Regions from separate parts of the Kribbella sp. C-35 genome, predicted to be linked through region 2. Evidence: riboswitches for the same ligand, from Rfam matches in the RefSeq annotation. Region 2 holds a riboswitch; each other region holds the start of a gene.
The links. A riboswitch is a leader RNA that binds a small molecule or an ion and turns the genes downstream of it on or off. The one in region 2 is predicted to bind cobalamin.
Positions count from the first base shown of each region.

Region 1: linked by a shared signal. The riboswitch ahead of metE (5-methyltetrahydropteroyltriglutamate--homocysteine S-methyltransferase) and the one ahead of cobN (cobaltochelatase subunit CobN) in region 2 are both predicted to bind cobalamin.
Region 3: linked by a shared signal. The riboswitch ahead of ACLJOO_RS42020 (ribonucleoside-diphosphate reductase subunit alpha) and the one ahead of cobN (cobaltochelatase subunit CobN) in region 2 are both predicted to bind cobalamin.
Region 4: linked by a shared signal. The riboswitch ahead of ACLJOO_RS10210 (CbtB domain-containing protein) and the one ahead of cobN (cobaltochelatase subunit CobN) in region 2 are both predicted to bind cobalamin.

Region 1 covers NZ_JAJPWG010000002.1:1,070,064-1,072,258, forward strand. The annotation lists gene ACLJOO_RS17605 (cobalamin-binding protein) at 156-923, shown strand; cobalamin riboswitch at 967-1,186, shown strand; gene metE (5-methyltetrahydropteroyltriglutamate--homocysteine S-methyltransferase) at 1,312-2,195, shown strand, end outside.
Region 2 covers NZ_JAJPWG010000002.1:247,649-249,843, reverse strand. The annotation lists gene ACLJOO_RS13900 (vanadium-dependent haloperoxidase) at 1-668, opposite strand, end outside; cobalamin riboswitch at 825-971, shown strand; gene cobN (cobaltochelatase subunit CobN) at 1,006-2,195, shown strand, end outside.
Region 3 covers NZ_JAJPWG010000009.1:208,974-211,168, reverse strand. The annotation lists gene ACLJOO_RS42020 (ribonucleoside-diphosphate reductase subunit alpha) at 1-904, opposite strand, end outside; cobalamin riboswitch at 1,061-1,229, opposite strand; gene ACLJOO_RS42015 (DinB family protein) at 1,290-1,871, opposite strand; gene ACLJOO_RS42010 (Fic family protein) at 1,941-2,195, opposite strand, start outside.
Region 4 covers NZ_JAJPWG010000001.1:2,017,110-2,019,304, reverse strand. The annotation lists gene ACLJOO_RS10220 (MFS transporter) at 1-336, shown strand, start outside; gene ACLJOO_RS10215 (LysE family translocator) at 326-967, opposite strand; cobalamin riboswitch at 1,149-1,280, shown strand; gene ACLJOO_RS10210 (CbtB domain-containing protein) at 1,317-1,514, shown strand; gene ACLJOO_RS10205 (CbtA family protein) at 1,533-2,195, shown strand, end outside.

The sequences.
Region 1 (2,195 bases), 820 kb from region 2:
AACCTCCGGCGCGGGCGCTGCGGGGGTTTCGTCGGGAGTTCGGTGGGTAGTCGGGCTAGAGTCTGCGGGGTGCGGATCGTGTCGTTGCTTCCTTCGGCGACCGAGATCTGTTTCGCGCTCGGTGGCGGTGCGGATGTGGTCGGGGTCACCTTCGAGTGCGACTTTCCGGCGGCTGCTCGCACCGGCGGATCGTGTCGACGACCGCGCTGCCCGAGGGTCTGACACCGGGCGAGATCGACGCGGCTGTACGTCGGATGGTCGCGGCCGGGGAGGATCTGTATCACCTGGACGCGGGTGCGTTGCGCGAGCTCGACCCGGATGTGGTGATCACCCAGGACCTGTGTGCGGTGTGCGCGATCGACGTGACGGATGTCGACGAGGCGCTTGACTATCTGGGGTGTCGCGCGGACGTGGTGAGCACGGATCCGCACAACCTGACCGAGATACTCGAGTCGATCGAGACCATCGGAAAGGCAATCGGCCGAGACGCCACGCAGTTGGTGGAGAGCCTCCGGACCCGGCTGGGTAGGCGGGCCAGTGGTGGTGCGCGAGTCGCGTTGTTGGAGTGGACGGATCCGCCGTTTGCGCCGGGGCACTGGTTGCCGGAGATGGTGACGGTGGCGGGCGGGGTGAATGTGCTGGGGGTGGCTGGGGAGCGGTCGAAGGCGATCACGTGGGAAGCCGTGCGGCAGTCGCAGCCCGAGGTGGTGGTGTCCGCGCCGTGTGGGTTCGGGCTTGATGGGGCTACCGAGTTGACGGAGCTCCTGATGGGCGACCTGCCGGCGGACATTCCGGTGTGGGCCGTGGACGCCAACGGGTACTTCGCGCGACCGGGGCCTCGGCTCGTCGACGGTGTTGACGTGCTGGCGGCCATTGTCCGCGGAGAGATCCCGGATCCGGCCGTCGCGCGGCGCCTGCGGTAGTGGCGTTGGTCTCGCCGTACGCCGAACCGCATCCGGCGCGCGTACGCTCGATCGTGCCGACGGTTCGCGTGGTCACGCAGGATGTGGCTGGGCGAGGCAAGAGGGAACCCGGTGAGAATCCGGGACTGCCCCGCAGCGGTGAACGGGAACGACCGCCGTCACAAGCACTGGACTAACGTCCGGGAAGCGACGGCCAGTAGGTCCACCGGTCCTGGCCGGTCTGCCCGTGAGTCCGAAGACCTGCCGCCGGCCCGCACGCCCAACCCGGGTGCGCGGGGGATCGGTGGTCTCGTGGGAGGACCCGCCCGGGCTCACGGCGTACCCGTGGTCCCTGCGTTTTCCCGCGAGCGATCCGCCGATCCATCGGCACGCTCGCGAGGAGAGAGACGTGAACACCAGTAACACTCTTGGCAACACCCTCGGCACCACCATCCTGGGCTACCCGAGGATCGGCCCCGGCCGCGAACTCAAGCACGCGCTGGAGCAGTACTGGGCCGACGGCGACGCGACGCAACTCGAAACCACAGCCCGCCGGCTCCGGGCGGAGACCTGGCTCGACCTGAAGTCCCGCGGCCTCGGCACCATCCCCGGCAACACCTTCTCGTACTACGACCAGATGCTCGACCACGTCCAGCTCTTCGGCGTCGCTCCGGACCGATTCCGTGGCCTCGGCGACCTCGACCAGTACTTCGCGATGGCCCGCGGCCGCGACGGCGTCGCCCCGCTCGAGCTGACCAAGTGGTTCGACACGAACTATCACTACCTGGTGCCCGAGCTCGACCGCGAGACCCGCTTCACCCTGAACCCGGCCAAGATCCTGACCGAACTGGCCGAAGCCCGTGAGTACGACGTGAATCTCCGCCCGGTCCTGATCGGTCCGCTCACCTTCCTGCTGCTCTCCAAGTCCGACGACGTCCAGCCGCTGACCCTGCTGGACCAACTCGTCGACGTGTACGCCGAGTTGCTCGCCCAACTGGACACCGACTGGGTACAGCTCGACGAACCCGCGCTGGTGCAGGACCGCACCCCGGCCGAGCTCGACGCTCTGCAGCGCGCGTACACGAAGCTCGCCGCCCTGACCGACCGGCCACGCCTGCTGGTCGCGACGTACTTCGGCGACCCAGGTCCGGCGCTTCCCGTGCTGACCTCGACCGGCGTCGACGGTCTGGCCCTCGATCTCGTCTCCGCCCCTGGCCTTGTCGATCAGATCGCCGGGCTGCGATCACTTCGCCAGAAGACGGTCGTGGCCGGCGTGGTCGACGGCCGGAATGT
Region 2 (2,195 bases):
GCGAAGTCCCGGGCGTAGGCCTTCGACGTGATCGGGTCGGGACCGGGCAGCCGGAACTGCGTCGGCGACCGGAGCGCCAGCGGTACGACGAATCCGAGCCACGGGGCGAGCATCGCGGCGTTGGCATCGGGTGTCGGGCGCCAGACTCCGGGAGCGGGTGTCACGGTGAGTTGGATGTTCGCGCCTCTGCCGTCGTTGAGCCGGGCCTGGATCAGCGTCGCGGCCGCGTGCCGGCCGACCTCGGTTCCGCGGACCTTGGACCGGCCGTCGGGAATGCCGCCGAGCGAGGCGGCGTAGTCGGTCGCGAGCTGCGCGGCCGAGGCCGGGAAGTAGTACCGCAGCACCTCGTACGCCGCCGTCGCGGCCGCTGCCTCCGACGATGCCTTCCCGCGGACCTTGGGTTGCTTCAGGTACGGCTGGTACCGGCCTTCGATCGCCACCACCGCGTCGTACACGGCCAGCGACACGAAGCCGAAGTACAGGCTCCCCACCGGGACCGGGGTGGCGTTCTCCGTGTAGATCGTCCGGCCGGCGATGGTGTTCCACTGGGTGATCACCGCCGGACCCGCCCGGACGCCGCCGGCCTGGCTCGGCACCGCGACGAGGGCAGGACCGACGAGGCCGATGGCCAGTACGACGACCAGAAGTCTCCAGGCCTTCAAGCGCATGATGGTCTCCTTCAGCTCAGGTGGAACCGGATCGGCCTGTGCTGAAGAAGACGTTGCCGTGCGACGCCGGAGGGCGTCCGCAGTACAAACCCTGTCTTTCCGCCCTATACCAAAGCCAGTGCACGGGTCAACGCGACAACGTGGGACGACTTCCACACCTGCTCCGGCGACGCCGGCAGCTCCGTCGGCTACAGTCATGCCGTCATCGACGGCATCAGCAGGAACCCGGTGTGAGTCCGGGGCGGTCCCGCCACTGTGACCCGTGAAGGGGAGTCAGGAACTGCCGCCGTCGTACCTGGAATCGGGGCGTGGATACCTCGGAAAGGAACGCGTGCGCATGCCTGCGAAGCTGCTGTTGCTGTCCACTGCCGACACCGACCTGCTGGCGGCCGCCGCGGCCGACGCCGGGTGGAACGTGGCGAACCCGGCCCGGCTCGATCTCGCCGGGCTCGGACCGCTGCTCGACGACGCGGAGATCGTCGTCGTCCGGCTGCTCGGCGGGCGCCGCGCGTGGGAGGACGGGCTCGACGCGGTCCTCGCCTCGGGGAAGCCCGCGGTGGTCGTGAGCGGCGAGGCCGCCCCGGACGCCGAGCTGATGTCGCTGTCGACCGTGCCCGCCGGTGCGGTCACCGAGGCGCTCGCCTACCTGCGTGAAGGCGGCGCGGACAACCTGCGCAACCTGGCCGGCTTCCTGCGCGACACGCTGCTGCTGACCGGCGACGAGTTCGAGCCGCCGCACGCGCTCCCGGCGTACGGCGTCCGCGGGTCCTTCGTCGACGACGACCGGCCTGTGGTGGGGATCGTGTACTACCGGGCGCACGAGATCTCCGGGAACACCGCCTTCGTCGACGCGCTCGCGGCGGCGGTCACCGAGGCCGGCGCGCAACCACTTCCGGTGTACTGCGGGACTCTTCGCGGGCTCGACCCGGCCGAGAACGTCGGGCTCTTCGATCTACTGCGGAAGTGCGACGTACTGGTCACCACGCTTCTCGCCGCCGGCGGCGCGGTGGCGGCGAACGCGAGCGCGGGCGGTGCGGATGACGCGTGGGACGCGGGCGCGCTGGCGTCGCTCGACATCCCGTTGATCCAGGGCCTCGCGCTGACCTCGACCCGCGAGCAGTGGGTGGAGAGCGACGCGGCCGTCAGCCCGCTGGACGCGGCGACGCAGGTGGCGATCCCGGAGTTCGACGGGCGGCTGATCACGATCCCGTTCTCGTTCAAGTCGTACGACGCCGACGGTCTGGCACGGTACGCGCCGGACGCGGAGCGGTGCGCGCGGCTGGCCGGGATCGCGGTCGCGCACGCCCGGTTGCGGCATGTTCCGCCGGCCGAGAAGCGGATCGCGCTGGTGCTGTCCTCGTACCCGACCAAGCACGCGCGGATCGGGAACGCGGTCGGCCTGGACACACCTGCGTCGGCGGTCGTGCTGCTCGGGCAGCTGAAGGACGCCGGGTACGACCTGGGCGACCTCGATCTGAGCGAGTTGCAGGGCGCGGACGGAGCTGACGGCCTGATTCACCGCTTGAT
Region 3 (2,195 bases), on a different contig from region 2:
CCTGCGGCAACTCGTACCGCACCTTGTCGAGGTGCAGCAGGTACCGGTCGTAGAGCGTCTGCAAACTGAGGAAGGTGAAGTTCAGATCGGCCTCGGGCTTGATCGCCGCGGCGAGCCGGTCGAGGTCGAAGCGGCCGAGCTCGGGATCGAGCTGGCCGGCCTCGATACCGGTCTGGATGTAGCGCGGGAAGTAGTCGACGTACGCGGTGCTCATGTCGGCCTGACTGGCCTGCCGGGGCTCGCCGTGGACGCGGCCCAGCGCCTCGCGGCGGATCTGGTCCAGCAGCAGGCGGGACGCGGCGAAGCTGTACTGCGGCTCGGTCTCGACGTACGACCGCGCGGCCATCACCAGCGCGAGCTCGACCTCGTGGTGTGCGATGCCGTCGTAGCAGGCGCCGAGGGTCTCGTTCAGGATCAGTTCGGGGTCGACCGCGTCGAGTCCGGAGGCGCCCTCGGCGACGATCACCCGGAGCCGGTCGACGTCGAGCGGGGACCGGCTGCCGTCGGCCGCGCGGACGGTCAGCGCCGGCTTCTCGGTGACGCCGGTCGGGTCGGCGGCGGTGCGGGCCTTGGTCCGCTCCTCGCGGTACAGCACGTAGGCGCGGGCGACCTGGTGCTCGCCGGCGCGCATCAGCGCCAGCTCGACCTGGTCCTGGATGTCCTCGACCTGCACGCTGCGGCGCGTGTCGCCGCGGCTGGTCAAGGCGGTGACGACCCGGCCGGTCAGGTCGGCGACCAGGTCACGGACCCGGTGGGTGGCGCCCGCGTCGGCGCCCTCGACGGCGAGGAACGCCTTCGTCACGGCGACGGAGATCTTGCCGGCGTCGAACGGCGTACTGCTGCCGTCGCGGCGGATGACGGTCAGTTCTGTTCGAAGGTCCCCCCAAACAGGTGATGCAGCCACAGATGATGAGGAAGCAATGGTCACAGGTGTGCGCTCCAGAAGAGTTCGGTGACCCGGGACCACGCGAGCGGGCGCATGACGGGACCGGCAGCACCGGCCGGGGAACACTGCCGTCCGCCCTGCGACCCACCCGCGAGATCTCGGACCGCGTGCACCGGCGGTGCACGCACCGGTGGCAGGTATCCGGGCTCGCGGACACGCCTCGACAGCACGTCCACACACCGTTGCGGGGCAGCTCCGGATTCGCACCGGATTCCCCTGTTGCCTCGGAATGATCAACATCTTGTGGTGCCAACCGCTCCGAACCACCAGTAGTAGTGATGCTAGGTGGGAAGATCTATATCTTGTGGGAGCGCCACGCCGCGTGTCGCACATCTTGTGGTCCTCACGCTGCGACCGCGTAGAGATCCTGGAGTGTCATGATCTCCGAGCCATGATGGATCAGCTCGCGATTCAGTCGCAGGACCACGTGGCCGAACGGCTCGGCGGCGTCCAGTTCGTTCGCCTGGCTCAGGCCGATCGTCATCGCGGCGTCCTCGTCCAGACCGGCGATCGCGTCCTGCCAGGCCTCGACCCAGTAGGTCAGCCAGGCGACCGCGTCCCGGGCGTTGCCGTGCAGCGTGATGTCGGCCCGCCCCTGCCGGCTCTCGCCGAACGTCCACTCCCAGCGCTCGAAGAACATCTCGGTCAGATGCGCGATCAGCCAGGCGATCGTCCGCGGTCCGCGATGGTCCGGCTCGTCCGGCCACTGCGCGACCCACTCGCCGGACCCGAGCGGCCGGAACCGCCCGGTGTAATGCCGCCGTACGACGGTGAGCGCCTCGCTGCCCGGTCGCCAGAAGTACTGCTCGTCGGTCAGTTGGGCGAGCCGCCCGGACAGCACCATCCAGCTGAAGCCGAGCTGGCCGCGGACCATCGCCATCGCCGACGGCCGGTGCAGGATGTCCCAGTCGAACGCCTCCGGCATCACAACTCCCCTGTACGATCGAACATATGTTCGAATTCTTGCTCGATCGCAACCAGAAAGTCAAACCCCCTAGTGTGTCGGTTCTGGCCTTGCCGGGACCGGTCTGCTAGGCGGCTCGATCCGGGTGTCCGCGGCCGGACTCGCGAAGCGACGCTCCAGCAAGGTGAACGCGTCGATCAGCTCGGGCGCCTCGTAGACGCGGTTCCGGCGCCCGTCGGTGAGCTCGCGCAGGATGCCGGTCTCGACCAATCGGGCGAGGCCCTGGTTGGCGGCCTGCTGGGAACGGTCGATGAGCTGGGCCGCGGCCGCGAGCGTCAGCACGGG
Region 4 (2,195 bases), on a different contig from region 2:
GGCATCGTCACGGCAGCGCTGACGCTCAACCCGGACGTCCCGATCCTGGTCGGCATCCTCGGCTGGAGCCTCACCGGCCTGGGCATGGGAACCGTGTTCCCGACGCTGTCGGTCCTGGTCCTGGAGTACTCCGAACGCGACGAGCAGGGCGCCAACAGCTCCGCCCTCCAGCTGAGCGACTCGTTGTCAACCGCAACAATCCTCGCGATCGGCGGCTCGCTGTTCGCAGCCATGGAACCGCACTCCGCCGTGCTGGCCTACCTGATCGCCTTCGGCCTCCCGGCCTTGCTCGCACTCCTCGGAGTACCCGCAGGCCGCCGTACCGCTACTCCTTAGAGCCTGTCACCGCGATGCTGGCGCCGAGGCCGATGATCATCAGGCCGCCGGTGCCGCCGACCAGCTCGAGCCGGCGTGGTGAGCGAGCGAACCACTCGCGCGCCGTACCGGCCACGAACGCCCAGACGCTGTCCGAGCAGAGCGCGATCAGGATGAAGATCAGCCCGAGCACCAGGATCTGCGCCCACGCCGGCGCACTGGCCCCCTTGTCGACGAACTGCGGCAGCACAGCAGCAAAGAACACCGCCGTCTTCGCATTCGTCACCCCCACCAGGAACCCCTGCCGGATGGTCCGCCGGGTACTGCTCGGTTTCGCGGTACCCCGCATCGCCTCGACCAACGACTTCCGCGACCGAAACGCCTGCACCCCGAGATAGATCAGGTACGCCGCCCCAACGAGCTTCACCACGGTCAGCGCCACCGCACTCGCAGCAATCAACGTCCCAAGCCCAACCGAGATCCCACCCAGCAAAACCGCCGCGCCAAGCGTGTTCCCCACCATCGTCAACACGGCCTCGCGCCGCCCAACCGCCAGCGCCCGCCCCACAATGAACAACACACTCGGCCCCGGCACGACGATGATGATGAACGCAGTGATCGCAAACGCAAACAAGTGATGAGCGGACGGCATCTCCTCAGAGTAGACGGAGAGCCGCACACCGCCTACACAGAATTGGATATCCCCTCGCGTTGGGGGTTCTCCCCTCGTACACCAGGGGAGAAGGCACAAGACCAGCGGATAACCCCTCGTCTGCTGTCTCACCTGGGGTGGGATAGGTCACCGGTGTGCCGTGGTGCGTTGACCGGGGGGTGGGTGGGACCCTACGGTTCGAGGGTCAACCTGCGGTGCCATGAGGGAAGCCGGTGAGAAGCCGGCGCGGCCGCGCCACTGTGATCGAGTTTCGGCTCGTAAGTCAGGACGCTCGGGCACTCGCAGCCTTTCGAAGGGGACGCGCACTTCCCCAGGAGGTTCAGTTCAGATGGCAGCTCCTGCCCAGTCGGTCGCCGTACCGGCTCTCTCGCCCAAGCTTCTTGCTGCCGCGCTGCTCAGCGTCGGCCTGATGTTGCTGCTCGCGTATCTGGTCGGGTTCGACCAGGGTGCGGTGTCCCGGTCCGGGATGTACCTGCACGAGCTGATGCACGACGGTCGCCACCTTCTCGGCGTGCCCTGTCATTAAGAACAGCCACTAGACGACATGCGCACCTTCGGATCGCTCCTGGTGCGCGGATTGATCGTCGGACTCTTCGCCGGCCTGCTGGCCGGAACGTTCGCCTACGTGCTGGGCGAGCCGCGTGTCGACGCGGCGATCGCGATCGAAGAGGCCGGCGCCGCGCACACCCATGATCATGACCATGCCGACCAGGCTGACCAGGCGGAGGAAGAAGAGCCGCTGGTCAGCCGTGAAGGCCAGAAAGCGGGGCTGTTCCTCGCCACCAGCCTGTACGGCGTTGCGCTCGGCGGACTGTTCGCCGTCGCGTTCACGCTGCTCCGCCGCAAGCTCCGGACAGAGAACGACGCGTACGCCGCGCTCGGGCTCGCCGCGGCGGGTTTCGTCGGCATCGTGCTGGTCCCATTCCTCAAGTACCCGCCGAACCCGCCCGCGGTCGGTGATCCGGACACGATCACCCGCCGTACGGTCACCTATCTCCTGACGCTGGTGATCGGCCTGCTCGCGGTCTGGGCCGGCGTCGCGCTGTCCCGGTGGGCCGCGCGGTACGGCGAAATCGCCCGGCTCGCAGGCGGTGTCGTCGGGCTGGTCGTCACTGTGGTGGCGGCGTACCTGATTCTGCCGCGAATCAACGAGGTTCCGGAGACGTTCCCCGCTACGCTGCTGTGGCAGTTCCGGTTCGCCTCGCTC